2 regions of the Burkholderia sp. Bp9140 genome follow, and region 2 is predicted to be linked to the other one. Evidence: riboswitches for the same ligand, from Rfam matches in the RefSeq annotation. Region 2 holds a riboswitch; the other holds the start of a gene.
What was found. Region 2 has a riboswitch for thiamine pyrophosphate ahead of DIE21_RS30490 (FAD-dependent oxidoreductase). Riboswitches for the same ligand answer to the same signal wherever they lie in the genome.
Positions count from the first base shown of each region.

Region 1: another riboswitch for thiamine pyrophosphate. It lies ahead of thiC (phosphomethylpyrimidine synthase ThiC); the one in region 2 lies ahead of DIE21_RS30490 (FAD-dependent oxidoreductase).

Region 1 is NZ_QTPQ01000025.1:41,191-48,245, forward strand. Features, by position in the region: gene DIE21_RS21000 (EAL domain-containing protein) at 1-907, opposite strand, end outside; gene DIE21_RS21010 (DMT family transporter) at 1,379-2,305, opposite strand; gene DIE21_RS21015 (hypothetical protein) at 2,450-2,707, opposite strand; gene DIE21_RS21020 (glycine zipper 2TM domain-containing protein) at 2,935-3,150, opposite strand; gene thiC (phosphomethylpyrimidine synthase ThiC) at 3,396-5,327, opposite strand; TPP riboswitch at 5,452-5,568, opposite strand; gene DIE21_RS21030 (pentapeptide MXKDX repeat protein) at 5,837-6,115, shown strand; gene DIE21_RS21035 (cytochrome b/b6 domain-containing protein) at 6,220-6,852, shown strand; gene DIE21_RS21040 (molybdopterin-dependent oxidoreductase) at 6,882-7,055, shown strand, end outside.
Region 2 is NZ_QTPQ01000045.1:27,309-34,363, reverse strand. Features, by position in the region: gene thiE (thiamine phosphate synthase) at 1-366, opposite strand, end outside; gene DIE21_RS30500 (thiazole synthase) at 363-1,178, opposite strand; gene thiS (sulfur carrier protein ThiS) at 1,217-1,414, opposite strand; gene DIE21_RS30490 (FAD-dependent oxidoreductase) at 1,447-2,583, opposite strand; TPP riboswitch at 2,818-2,941, opposite strand; gene DIE21_RS30485 (ABC transporter ATP-binding protein/permease) at 3,211-4,980, shown strand; gene thpR (RNA 2',3'-cyclic phosphodiesterase) at 5,046-5,594, opposite strand; gene DIE21_RS30475 (sodium:alanine symporter family protein) at 5,591-7,055, opposite strand, start outside.

The DNA of each region.
Region 1 (7,055 bases), on a different contig from region 2:
CGGCCGCGCCGGCGAGCACGAGCCGCTCGATCGCGTCGAAGCCCGGCTGCTCGGCGATCGCCGGCACATGCCGATGCGCGATGAAGCGTTGCCACGCGGCATCGAGCATCGCGGGCGCCGCAGCGCTCGCATGTGCGATCGATGCATCGGGCTGGCCGAACTGGAAGCCCTGGACGAAGTCGATATCGGCCTCCATCAGCGCCTGCAGCGCGTCGTCGCTTTCGACGCCCTCGGCGAGCACCATCGCGCCGGCCTGGTGGAGCATCGATACCAGGTGATGCATGATGCGGCGATCCTCGGCGGACCAGGTCGCGCGCTCGACGAGCGAGCGGTCGAGCTTGACGATATCGGGCCGTGCGCGCCATACGCGGTCGAAATTCGAGAATCCGGTGCCGAAATCGTCGATCGCGATGAGGAAGTCGCGATGCTGGATCATGTCGATCGTGCGGGCGAGCGCGGCTTCGTCGCGCGCCGGCTGCTCGATGACTTCCAGCACGATGCGGTTCGGCGGCAGTGCGAAATGCCGGCACAGTGCCTCGACGAATTCGCGCTGCACGAGGCCCGAATCGAGCACGCGCGGCGTCACGTTCAGGAACAGCCAGCCGTCGCCGATACCTTGCGCGACGAAGTTGGCCGTGTGCAGGCAGCGGGCGAGCCGGTCGAGCAGCAGTGCATCGGCAGCCGCGCGCGTCCTGTCGAACAGCGCGACCGGCGAAACCAGCGTGCCGTTCTCGTCCACGACGCGCAGCAGCGCTTCATAGCCGACCACGCGCTTGTGCGTGATCGACAGCACGGGCTGAAACACGCTGCGCAGCGTCGTGTCGCGAAACGTGGCGATCCAGCCGCTGGGCGTCGGCGTGAGGCGTTCGAGCAGGGAGTCGAGCGAGAGGTCGCGGGAGGGCTTCATGTCAACGATGCCCTGGGGCGATCGGGGGAGCGGTGTCGTGACGCCACGCCGAAGCCGTCGCACGCGCAGGTGGACGTGAAAGAACGTGGAGCATCGTAACCGCCTTCTGCGGATGAGTGTTCCGAGTGTAACGGGAATGGCGCGGCGCGCGTATCAGGGAAACTCCAGACGCAAACGCTACACCGACGCTTGGACGGGGCTGTCCGCCCGGTTCAACGCGCAACGGCCGCCAATCGTGCACGCAGCGACGGCGCCACGTGTGCCGCGTGCATTGCGTGCGAAGAATGCGGGGATTCGGAGAACCGGGGAAGCCGGCCGGCTGCGCAACCGTGCGCGGTCATCTGCATCGGGTGATAAACGAGATGCTCCGGCGCGCACCGGTCGGCGGTCGGCGCTTGAGGACCGGTAGCCGGCGCGTCGCGGAAAACCGGGCAACCGGGCAACCGGCGGGGCGCCGGCCCCGCATGCCGCTCAGGTTGCTTCGCCGCCGCGCGGGCGGAGCCCGGGAATCCGCTTGATCACGCCGGTCGCAAGCGCGGTGCCGACGAGCACGATCGCGCAGCCTTCGATCATCACGACCGATACGTGTTCGCCGAGGAACAGCGCGCCCCACAGCAGGCCGAACACCGGTATCACGAACGTCACGGTAATCGCGCGGGCCGGGCCGACATGCGCGATCAGGTAAAAGAAGATGAAATACGCGATGCCCGTACAGGCGATGCCGAGCGCGAGCACGGCACCCCACGCATGCGTGCTGACGGCTGCTGCGGGCCACGTCGCGATCGCGAACGGCAGCAGCAGCACGGTCGAGCCGATCATGCTGCCGGTCGCGTTGACGAGCGGATCGACGCCGCTGAGCTTGCGCTTCGTATAGTTGGCCGCGATGCCGTACAGCAGCGTCGCGCCGAGCGCGGCGGCGGCGGCCAGCGCGGTCGCGCCGGCGCCGGTGCTGCCGTGCGCGTTCGCGATCTGATCCCAGACGAGCGTGAGCACGCCGGCAAAGCCGATCACGAGGCCGATCGCGCGCGGCAGCGACAGCTTGTCCTTCAGCCACAGGTAGGCGACGAGCGCGCCCCACAGCGGTGTCGTCGCGTTGATCACCGAGGTCACGCCGGCCGATAGCGTCAGTTCGGCATAGGCGAACAGGCAGAACGGCGCGCCCGAGTTCAGTACGCCGACGACGAACAATGGCCACGCGTGCCGGCGCAGCCGCGCGCCGAGGTCGGCGGGCTTGAAACGCGTCAGCGCGAGGCCCGTCAGGAACAGCGCGCCGATGCCCACCCGCAGCGCCATCAGCGGCGCGACGCCGAATTCGGCGACGCCGATCCGGATGAACAGGAACGACGCACCCCACAGGGCGGCGAGGACGGTCAGCAGAAAGGCGTTCTTGGGCGACATCGGGCGTGGCAGGCGAGGGGGACGGGACGCGGTGAATCTTACACCGCGTTACCGCGCCTTCGTTTCATGATCGGATGAAACGACAAGAAACGGGAAATCCGTTTTTCCGCCGACGCGAACCGCCCGGGCGGCCGGCGCGGCCGCTCAATGATGGCGCCAGCCGCCGTGCCCGCCGCGTCCGCCGAAACCGAAGTTCAGCGACAGCGCGGGGCCCCAGTAGCCGCCCCATGCAGGGGCATAGGCAGGGGCCGGATAGTAGTACACGGGGCCGGGGTCGACATACACGGGCGCGGGCTGTACCGGCGCCGCCGTGTAATAGCCGGACGGATAGTAGCCGTAAGGGTAATAACAGCCGGCGAGTGTCGCACACGCGAGCACCGCGGCGACGAGGGTCCTGTTCATGATGTTTCTCCGGCGGCGCCGGCAATCGGCAGATGCTTAAGCTTAGGACGCACGGCGATGACACGGTGTGCAAAACGGTAACGGATCATTTCCGTGCATCGCCCTGCGCGCCCGGACGACTGCTGCCGCCAGACGCGAAAAGACGCGAAAACGGCGCTTCCGCACCGCGGAAACGCCGTCAGGCCGAAACTGAAGCGTGCCGCCCGTCGCGCGGGCGCCCGGCCGGCTTACTTGCCGATCTGGTTGCCGATGATGCCGCCGGCTGCCGCGCCACCCAGCGTCGACAGCGCGTTGCCGCCGATCGCCGCGCCGGCTACGCCGCCGACACCCGCACCGATTGCCGTGTCGCGCTGGCGCCGTGTCATCGAATCGCAGGCCGACAGGCTGGCCACCGTCGCGACGAGCAGAGCGCATACCCCAAAACGCCGAATCGAGTAACTCATGATCGTTGTCCTTGTGGTGGTGAACGGGAGGGCGCACGACCGGCTGACGGCCGCGCATGACCCCAATCTACCCGCCGTCCCGACGCGCTGCTGTAAGGACTTGTTAAGGCTCGGACGGTTTCGTAATCAATTGTTTCCCTTGCGCCGGCGGGCACGCGGCATGCACGCGGATGCAAAAAAGCCCGCTCGAAAGCGGGCTTCGTGCAGTGCGTCACGAGGCGGTCCGTGCAGACCGCCGCGTTCGCTTACTGACGGTGATAGATTTCGGCGCCGGTCTTCACGAACTCGACCGCCTTGACTTCCATCCCCTTCTTCAGCGCCTCGCTTTCCGATACGCCCTGCTGCGCCGCGAACTCGCGGACGTCCTGCGTGATCTTCATCGAGCAGAAGTGCGGGCCGCACATCGAGCAGAAGTGCGCGACCTTCGCCGAATCCTTCGGCAGCGTCTCGTCGTGGAATTCGCGCGCCTTGTCCGGATCGAGGCCGATGTTGAACTGGTCTTCCCAGCGGAACTCGAAACGCGCCTTCGACAGCGCGTTGTCGCGCACCTGCGCGCCGGGGTGACCCTTGGCGAGGTCGGCCGCGTGCGCGGCGAGCTTGTACGTGATGATCCCTTCCTTCACGTCGTCCTTGTTCGGCAGCCCGAGGTGTTCCTTCGGCGTCACGTAGCACAGCATCGCGGTGCCGAACCAGCCGATCATCGCGGCGCCGATGCCCGACGTGATGTGGTCGTAGCCCGGTGCGATGTCGGTGGTCAGCGGCCCGAGCGTGTAGAACGGCGCTTCCTTGCACCAGTCGAGCTGGAGATCCATGTTCTCCTTGATCAGCTGCATCGGCACGTGGCCGGGGCCTTCGATCATCACCTGCACGTCGTGCTTCCACGCGATCTGCGTGAGCTCGCCGAGCGTCTTCAGTTCGCCGAGCTGCGCTTCGTCGTTCGCGTCGTAGATCGAGCCGGGGCGCAGGCCGTCGCCGAGCGAGAAGCTCACGTCGTACGCCTTCATGATCTCGCAGATCTCTTCGAAGTGTTCGTACAGGAAGCTTTCCTTGTGATGCGCGAGGCACCACTTCGCCATGATCGAGCCGCCGCGCGACACGATGCCCGTCATCCGGTTCGCGGTGAGCGGCACGTACTGCAGGCGCACGCCCGCGTGGATCGTGAAATAGTCGACGCCTTGCTCGGCCTGTTCGATCAGCGTGTCGCGGAAGATTTCCCAGGTGAGATCCTCGGCCTTGCCGTTGACCTTTTCGAGCGCCTGGTAGATCGGCACCGTGCCGATCGGCACCGGGCTGTTGCGGATGATCCACTCGCGCGTTTCGTGGATGTGCTTGCCGGTCGACAGGTCCATCACCGTGTCGCCGCCCCAGCGGATCGCCCACGTCATCTTGTCGACTTCCTCGCCGATCGACGACGTGACGGCCGAGTTGCCGATGTTCGCGTTGATCTTCACGAGGAAGTTGCGGCCGATGATCATCGGCTCGGATTCCGGGTGGTTGATGTTCGCGGGGATGATCGCGCGGCCGCGCGCGATCTCGTCGCGCACGAATTCCGGCGTGATCTCGGCGAGCGCGTTCGCGCCGAAGGCCGCGGCGCCGAACGCCTGGCCCGGATGCTGGCGGCCCATCATCGCGGCGAGCTTCGCGCCGTTCGGGCCGCTCGACTTCAGGCTCTCGATGTACTCGGCGCGGCGCTGGTTCTCGCGGATCGCGATGTATTCCATTTCCGGCGTGATGATGCCCCGACGCGCATAGTGCATCTGCGTGACGTTCTTGCCGGCCTGTGCGCGGCGCGGGTTGCGGTGCAGGCCCGGGAAGCGCAGGTCGGCGGTGGCCGGGTCGGCCGCGCGCTCGAGGCCGTACTGGCTCGACAGGCCGTCGAGCACTTCGGTGTCGCCGCGCGCTTCGATCCAGCGCTGGCGCAGCGCGGGCAGGCCCGCGCGGATGTCGATCTTCGCGTCCGGATCGGTGTAGGGGCCCGACGTGTCGTACACGTAGATCGGCGGATTCTTTTCGCCGCCGAAGCCGGTCGGCGTGTCGGCCTGCGTGATTTCGCGCATGGGCACGCGGATGTCGAGCTGCGAGCCGGTTACATAAACCTTTCGCGAATTGGGCAGCGGCGCGACGGCAGCGGCGTCGACATGGGCGTCGGCGGACAGAAACTTCGGATTGGCGTTCATGCAATCTCCTGTATGAGCGCCGGACAGGCGCGTCGGCGCTTGCCCGGAGCCCTTGACGAATGTGGGGCTCGAGCTAAGCAGGAGACGAGGCTTGGTGAGGCGGCGGATTTCGTCAGAGGGATGGCGGCGAAATCCGTACGCTTCCCTGCGCTGGCATTATCCAGATCAGGTTCAAAGGGTATTTCTCACCCGCAATGCCGGTTGTTTGACCGAACGCATTGCAGGACCCCCGCGTTAGCAGCGCACACGATACACTGGCTTGGCGGCGGTTTCAACCGGGAGAGGATCGGCTGTCCCGGTGCGGCCGCAGCATGGCGGGCGGCGCGATGGCCCGTCGAAATGGCAGTGTGCGTTGCCGCGGCATGGTCCGAAGGATCGACCGGCAGCGGCGAAGCGGTGCAACATGGCGCGCTTTCACGCGACCTAAAAAAAATTTCCGCAGCGGCTGTCATTTCCCGCGACGTCGTCCGTCTATTCGGCTCCTTGAACCCATGTTTTGGAGAGATGTCATGAAAAAAATTCTGATCGCCGCCTGCGTTGCCGCTTGCGCCACGGTCGCCTCGGGCGCGTATGCGCAGAACGATGCGATGTCGAAGGACAGCTCGTCGATGTCGAAGGACGCGATGGGTCACGACGCGATGGCGAAGGATGCGATGGGCCATGACGCGATGGCGAAGGATGGCGCGATGAAGAAGGGCGCCATGAAGAAACATGCGATGAAGAAGGACGCGATGGGCCACGACGCGATGGGCAAGTCGTCGGGCGACAAGATGGCGCCGTCGAACTGACGGAGGCCGGGCAGCGCGCGCGGCCGGCGCGTGTGCTGCACGACGGCCGCCCGCCCGCGTCTCGTTCTGTCTCGTCTCGCCGACTCGTTCCGGGAGTCTTCATCATGCAAACCGTTCCCGCCACCGGCCGTGCGGCCGCCACGCCGCCCGCACGCCCGATCCATCCGCTGTGGGTACGCGTGAGCCACTGGCTCAACGCGCTCGCGGCGATCCTGATGGTGTTGTCCGGCTGGCGCATCTACGACGCGTCGCCGATCTATCCGCCATTCGTGTTTCCGCACGGCATCACGCTCGGCGGCTGGCTCGGCGGCGCGCTGCAATGGCATTTCGCGGCGATGTGGCTGCTCGTCGGCAACGGGCTGTTCTACCTGACGATGTCGATCGCGACCGGACGCCTCGCGCGCAAGATGCTGCCCGTCACGCCGGCGTCCGTGTGGCGCGACGTGCGCGCCGCGTTGCGCGGCCGGCTCGCGCACGACGATTTGAGCGTCTACAACGCGGTGCAGCGTGCCGCGTACCTGGTCGCGATCGTCGATCTGATCGTGCTGGTGCTGTCCGGGCTGACGATCTGGAAGTCGGTGCAGTTTCCGCTGCTGCGCGAACTGTTCGGCGGTTACGACAACGCGCGCGTCGTGCATTTCTGGGCGATGTCGCTGCTCGTCGCGTTCTTCGTCGTGCACGTCGCGATGGCGCTGCTGGTGCCGCGCTCGCTGCTCGCGATGCTGCGCGGGCGCTGACCGGTCAACTCCGGGTGAAGGAAATCATCATGTCGGAATCCGAATACAAGCGCGACGGTTCGCGCTGGACGCTCGACCGCAAGTCGCTCGAGCTCGACGTGCGCCGCGAGCTGGAGATGCCGTCGCGGCGGCTGTTCAACCGGCGCATCCTGACGCTCGGCGGGCTGACGATGCTGACCGGCTGCACGCTGCACGACGATGCG
Region 2 (7,055 bases):
CGGCGCGAAACCGCAATCGAGGAACGCGGCGAGCGCCGCGATCCAGTCGTCGGCGAGCGGATGCGCGGCTTCCAGCGCGTAGCGCACGCCCGCGGCATGCAGCGCCGCGCCGTGCTCGTCGAACTCGATCGCGACCGCGTCCGGCGACGCGGGGCGCGATGCGGCCGACGCGCGCGCCTGCGCGGCACGGTCGCCGGCCGACACGATCAGCACGTCGCCGCCGGCCGGCACGTCGGGCGCCGCGACGCACAGTCGCCACGGCGTCGTGCCGCTCGGCCAGTCGCCGAGGCGGGCACGAATCCGCTCGGCCGCTTCGGCCAGCTCGTCGGCCGGCGGCCAGAAGGCATCGGCGAAGCGCGCGCTCATGCACCGCCCCCGTCCTGGTGCCAGAACGGCATCCCGACCACCGGCGTGCTCGCGTGCGCGGTATCGCGCGCATCCATCGGCCCGGCGAGATAGGCCGCACGGCCGGCCTCGACGCCCTGCGCGAACGCGCGCGCCATGATCTCCGGGTGCGTGGCCTGCGACACGGCCGTGTTCAGCAGCACGCCGTCGAAGCCCCATTCCATGACCTGGCACGCATGCGACGGCACGCCGAGCCCGGCGTCGACGATCAGCGGCACGTCCGGCAGCCGCTCGCGCAGCACGCGCAGCCCGTACGGGTTCACGACGCCCTTGCCGGTGCCGATCGGCGCGCCCCACGGCATCAGCGCCTCGCAGCCGGCGTCGAGCAGGCGCCGGCCGATCACGAGATCCTCGGTGCAGTACGGCAGCACCTTGAAGCCGTCCTTGACCAGTTGCGCGGCCGCCTCGATCAGCCCGACCGGGTCGGGCTGCAGCGTGTAGTCGTCGCCGATCAGCTCGAGCTTGATCCAGTCGGTGTCGAAAACCTCGCGCGCCATGTGCGCGGTCGTCACCGCCTCGGCGACGGTCTGGCAGCCGGCCGTGTTCGGCAGCAGCGGCACCGCGTGGTGCTTGAGCAGGTCGAAGAAGCCGGCCTCGGCGGTGCCGCCGGTCATCTGGCGGCGCAGCGCGACCGTCACCATCCCGGGTCGCGACGCGGCGATCGAATCGGACAGCGACTGCAGCGACGGATAGCGCGACGTGCCGAGCAGCACGCGGCTTGCGAAGGTTTCGCCGTACAGCGTCAGCGCGTCGGCGGAAGTGAGGGACGTCATGTCGTTTTCCTGGAAGAGCGGGGGCGAACCGGCGGCGCTCAGCCGCCCGCGACGGGGTGCACCACGTCGAGCTTGTCGCCCGTCGCAAGCGCGCGCGCCGCATGCTGCGTGCGCGCGACGAAATTGCCGTTCAGCGCGACCGCGTATGGCGGACGCGCGCCGTATGCGGCCAGCGCGTCGGCCACCGTCGCGCCGTCGGGCAGCGTCAGGGTCAGTTGGTTGATCTGGATATCCATGAGGCTTGATCGAATTCGGTCGGCGGCGCGCGTCAGGCCGGCTGGCGCGCGTCGTCGCGGTGATGGAGGAGCGCCGGCCAGCGCGCGGCATCGCGCCACGCGGCGAATGCGTCGGCGTCACCGAACGCGCCGCCGAGCGCGGCTTCGGCAAACGCGACCGCCGCGTGCGCGACTTCCGGCGCGATCATGAAGCCGTGCCGGTACAGGCCGTTGACGGCGAGCGTCGTCGCACCGTCCCAGATCACTGCCGGGCGGTGGTCGGGCAGCGTCGGGCGGCACTGCGCATTGAGTTCGAGGATGCGTGCCTCGCCGAACGCCGGATGCACGGAGAACGCCGCGCTCAGCAGTTCGAGCGCGGAACGCACGCTGACGGGCGACATGTCCTCGCCCTCCACCTCGGTCGCGCCGATTACGTACAGGTCGTCCTGTTTCGGCGCGATGTACAGCGGATAGCGCGGATGCAGCAGCCGCACGGGCCGCGTGAGCCCGATGCCGGGCGCGCGCACGCGTGCGACTTCACCGCGGATCCCGCGCAGCGCGGGCAGCGCGGGTTTCGCGCCGAGCCCGCGGCAATCGATCGTGAAATGCGCGTCGGGCCGGTTCGCGTCGTCGATCGTCGCGTGCCAGTGCAATTCGACGCCGCGCTGCGCGAGGCCCGCCGCGAGCGCGCGCAGCGCCTGACGGTTGTCGAGCTGCCCTTCGCGCGGCAGCATCAGGCCGCGCGCGAAGCGCCCCGCGAGCGCGGGCTCGGCCGCGTCGACCTGCGCGCCGGCCAGCGCGACGAAGCCGCCGTCGAACAGCTCGGCCGGCGCGTTCGCGCGCACGCGCCGCTCGAACAGCGGCGCCTCCGCGCGATCCGCGTGATGCCAGACGACGAGCGTGCCGTGATGCTGGAAAAACACCGGTTCGGGCAGTTCCGCGAGCCATTGCGGCCAGCGCGCGAGCGATGCGACGCCGAGCTCGGTGATCAGCAACTCGGCGCTCGCCGCCTCGGCGAGCGGCGCGAGCATCGCCGCAGCGATCCACGCGGCCGACTGCTCGCCGTCGGGGCCGCCGCGCTCGTACAGCGCGACGCGATGCCCGTCGCCCGCGAGCCGCCACGCGATCAGGCGGCCGACGAGGCCGCCGCCGAGTACCGCGAAATCCGGCCGGGAAACGTGGACGTTCATCGCGTGCCCTCCCCGCGAACCGCGCGGGCCCGTGCGACAGACATCGACGCGCACGCGCCGTCCCGTGCCAACGCACGCGACAGCGGTTCGGGAACAGCGCAAAAGACTGAAGATTGAGCGGTCATCATTCCTTCCGTAACGCGCAATGCGCGTACCCAAAAGGACGAAACCGGCAGCAAAGGCCGGCCGGGCGGGACTCGGGCGCTGACCATGTGGGATGGCAGCCAGCGCGGCCCGGCGGGATCAGAAACTTCCCTCGCCGGTATTACCCGGATCGGGTGCGAAGGGTCTTTCTCAGCCTCGCCGCGTCGCCCGGAATGACCCGTCGGCCACGCTCGAAGCACCCCTGTTTCGTCGTCGGCCATTAGACCATAAAAGCGGAAAGCGCCGCAAACTGTCCCCCATGCGGCAAATTCGCCGTCGCGTCGCGCCGCTCTGGCACAATGCCCGCAGGCCGGCCGCGCGAGCGGCCGGTTGCCGCGTCACCGCCGGCCTTAAGTGCCGTTTAAGACGCGCGGGCCACCATCCGTGCGCCCGCCGTCAGTCGGCACCTCGTCCCGGCATGCCGTATCGCGGCGCGCGCCCGGCTTCGCCCGGCCCGCGCGCCGGCTACTCATCAGGAAGCACATGACCCAATCGATCGATCCCGTCCGCTCCGTCTCCGACGCGCCGCAGGACGAGCGCCCGGTATCCGCATGGAGCCTCATCAAGCCCTACTGGGTGTCGTCCGAATGGAAAACCGCATGGGGGCTGTTGCTCACGATCATCGTGATCAACCTCTGTGTGGTCTGGATCAACGTCAAGCTCAACAAGTGGAACGCGCAGTTCTACAACGCGCTGCAGTCGAAGGACGTCCACGACTTCCCGAACCTGCTGATGCAGTTCTCCGCGCTCGCGTTCGGCTTCATCATCCTCGCGGTGTACGGCCGCTACCTGCGGCAGATGCTCGGGTTCCGCTGGCGCCAGTGGCTCACCGACCGCTTTCTCGCCCAGTGGCTCGGCGATCGCGCGTTCTACCGGATCGAACGCGACCGCCTCGCCGACAACCCCGACCAGCGGATCACCGACGACCTCCAGTCGTTCGCGACGACGACGCTCGCGCTGTCGCTCGACCTGCTGTCGACGGTCGTCACGCTCGTGTCGTTCATCACGATCCTGTGGTCGCTCGCCGGCGCGCTGACGTTCTCGCTCGGCGCGACGCCGATCACGATTCCCGGCTACATGGTGTGGGCCGCCGCGCTGTACGCGGTGGTCGGCTCGCTGATCATCCAGAAGGTCGGGCACCCGCTCGTGTCGATCAACTACCAGCAGCAGCGCGTCGAGGCCGATTTCCGCTTCGGGCTGATTCGCGTGCGGGAGAACGCCGAGCAGATCGCGTTCTACGACGGCGAGCAAACCGAGACCGGCAACGCGCAGAGCCTGTTCATGCGCATTCGCGACAACTGGTGGCGCGTGATGAAGTACACGAAGCGCCTCACGTTCGTGCTGAGCTTCTACGGCCAGATCGCGATCATCTTCCCGCTCGTCGTCGCGGCGCCGCGCTATTTCGCGGGCGCGTTCTCGTTCGGCGTGCTGATGCAGATCTCGTCCGCGTTCGGCACCGTCAGCGATTCGTTCTCGTGGTTCATCAACAGTTACTCGACCCTCGTCGAATGGCGCGCCACCGTCAACCGTCTGCGCGAATTCAAGCGCGTGATGGGTACGTCGCACCTGAAGGAAAGCCTGTCTCCCGCGACCGAGCACGGCGGCATCAACCTGCACTACGTCGATGCCGCGAAGCTGTCGACGTCGTCGCTGAAGCTCGCGCTGCCGAACGGCAATGCACTCGCCAACATCGGCAACGTGACGATCGAACCCGGCTCGCGCTGGCTCGTGATCGGCAAGTCGGGCTCCGGCAAGAGCACGTTCATGCGCGCGCTCGCGGGCCTGTGGCCGTTCGGCGACGGCGCGATCGACGCGCCGGTCGGCGCGCGGATGATGTTCGTGCCGCAGACGAGCTACTTGCCGATCGGCACGCTGAAGGCCGCGCTCACCTACCCGGCCACGCCCGACGCGTTCACCGACGATGCCTGCCGCGACGCGCTGCGCGCGTGCCGCCTCGAAGACTACGTCGGGCGCCTCGACGAGACCGCGCACTGGACGCGCGTGCTGTCGCCGGGCGAACAGCAGCGCCTCGCCGGCGCGCGCGTGCTGCTGCACAAGCCGGACTTCCTGTTCCTCGACGAAGCGACGAGCGCGCTCGACGCCGACAACGAAGCGCGGCTCTATCACCTGTTCGCCGAACGGCTGCCGAAGGCCGCGATCGTCAGCATTGCGCATCGCGAGTCGCTGGCCGCGTTCCACGTCGGCACGATCAACGTCGAGCGCGTGCACGACAGCGACAAGGTCGCCGCGTAACCGCAAAACAAAATGCCGGCGCATGCGGCGCCGGCCTTCTCGTCCTCGTCCTGCCCGCCGTCCTGCTACGCCGGCGCGACCGGCACCGACACGATCGGCACATGCGACACGCCGTCGTGCGACAGCCGGCTTTCAAATAGCGTCAGCGCGCCGAAACGCACCGCGACCGGCCGCCCGGTCGCGCCGCCGTGTGCGGGCTGCCCATCCGCATTGCGCGGCAGCCGCGCGAGCGTGACGTGCGGCCGGAACGGCCGGCGGTCGGCCGGCACGCCCAGTTCGCGCAGCAGCGCGGACAAGTCGGCATTCAGCGCCGCACACGCGGGCTCGACCGCGAGTTCCGCGACGATCAGCCGCGCACGCGGCAGGCTCGGCCACCACGCAATCCGCTCGACCGGCTGCAACGGCAGCGCATGCGCGGCCGCGAGCGCCGGCAGGCGCGCGGCCAGCGCGTCGCAACGCGCACGTTCGATCGCGCCGATGAACGCGAGCGTCACGTGCAGTTGCGCAGGCGATGTGCGGCGCGCGCCACGCGTGACCGGCAACGCGTGCAGCGCGTCGCGCGATGCCGTGTCAGGCATCAGCGCGACGAACGCACGGAGCCGGTCGCCGTTCATGACTCGCGCACCGCCACGCGCACTTCGGCGGTCGCCTCGGCCGAAGCCGGACGCTGCGGCAGCGGGCCGTGCTCGCCCCACACGTCGGCCGGCAGCACGCGGGCGAGCTCGGGAATCGTGTTGCGGGTGAACACCGGTTCGGCGATACCCTGCGCGCGCTGCTGGCGATAGTCGCGCCACGCGGCGTGCGCATACTTGCCGAGCGCGAGGATCGCGACCAGGTTGATGATCGCCATCAGCCCCATGCTCGTATCGGCCATCGCCCACACGAGCGGCAGTTGCCCGACGCTGCCGAACATCACCATGCCGAGCACCGCGATACGGAACAGCGGCAGCACGCCGCGCCGCTTCGTGATGAATTCGACGTTGCCTTCCGCATACGCGTAGTTGCCGATCACCGACGAGTACGCGAAGAAGAAGATCGCGACGGCCATGTAGATACCGCCCCAGTCGCCGACGTGGCTCGCGATCGCGCGCTGCGTGAGCGCCGCGCCTGCCATGCCGGTACCGAGTTCGTACTGGCCCGACAGCAGGATCACGAACGCGGTCGCGCTGCAGATCACGATGGTGTCGACGAACACGCCGAGCATCTGGATCAACCCCTGCACGACCGGATGCCGCACGCTGGCGGTCGCGGCCGCGTTCGGCGCGCTGCCCATGCCGGCCTCGTTCGAGAACAGCCCGCGCTTCACGCCCATCGCGACTGCCTGGCTGACCGCATAGCCGGTCAGGCCACCCGCCGCCTGCTCGAGCCCGAACGCGCTCTTCACGATCAGCGCGATCACGCCCGGCACCAGCGCAACGTGCGTCGCGACCGCGTAGATCGCCAGCGCGAGGTAGCCGATCGCCATCACCGGCACGATCACCTGCGCGACCGATGCGATGCGGCGAATCCCGCCGAAGATGAGCGGCGCGGTGAGCAGCACGAGGCCGAGGCCGACCGTCTCGCGGCTCCACCCGAACGACGTATGAAATGCATCGGCGATCGCATTGGCCTGCACCGCGTTGAACACGAAGCCGAACGCGAGAATCAGCGACAGCGAGAACAGCACGCCGAAGCCGCGCGAACGCAAGCCCGTCTGGATGTAGTACGCGGGGCCGCCGCGATAGCTGCCGTCCGGGTGCGACACCTTGAAGATCTGTGCGAGGGTCGCCTCGACGAACGCGGACGACATCCCGACGAGCGCCGTCATCCACATCCAGAAGATCGCGCCCGGCCCGCCGACCGTCAGCGCGACCGCGACGCCGGCGATGTTGCCGGTGCCCACGCGGCTCGCGAGCCCGGTCGCGAACGCCTGGAACGACGAGATGCTGCCCGGCTCGCCCTTGCTGCCGACCAGCTTCATGCTGAGGAGCAGCGCCTTCAGCTGGATCATCCGGAACCGCAGCGTGAACCACGCGCCCACGCCGAGCAGCAGCGCAATCAACACGTAGTTCCACAGCACGCCGTTGACGGCGTCG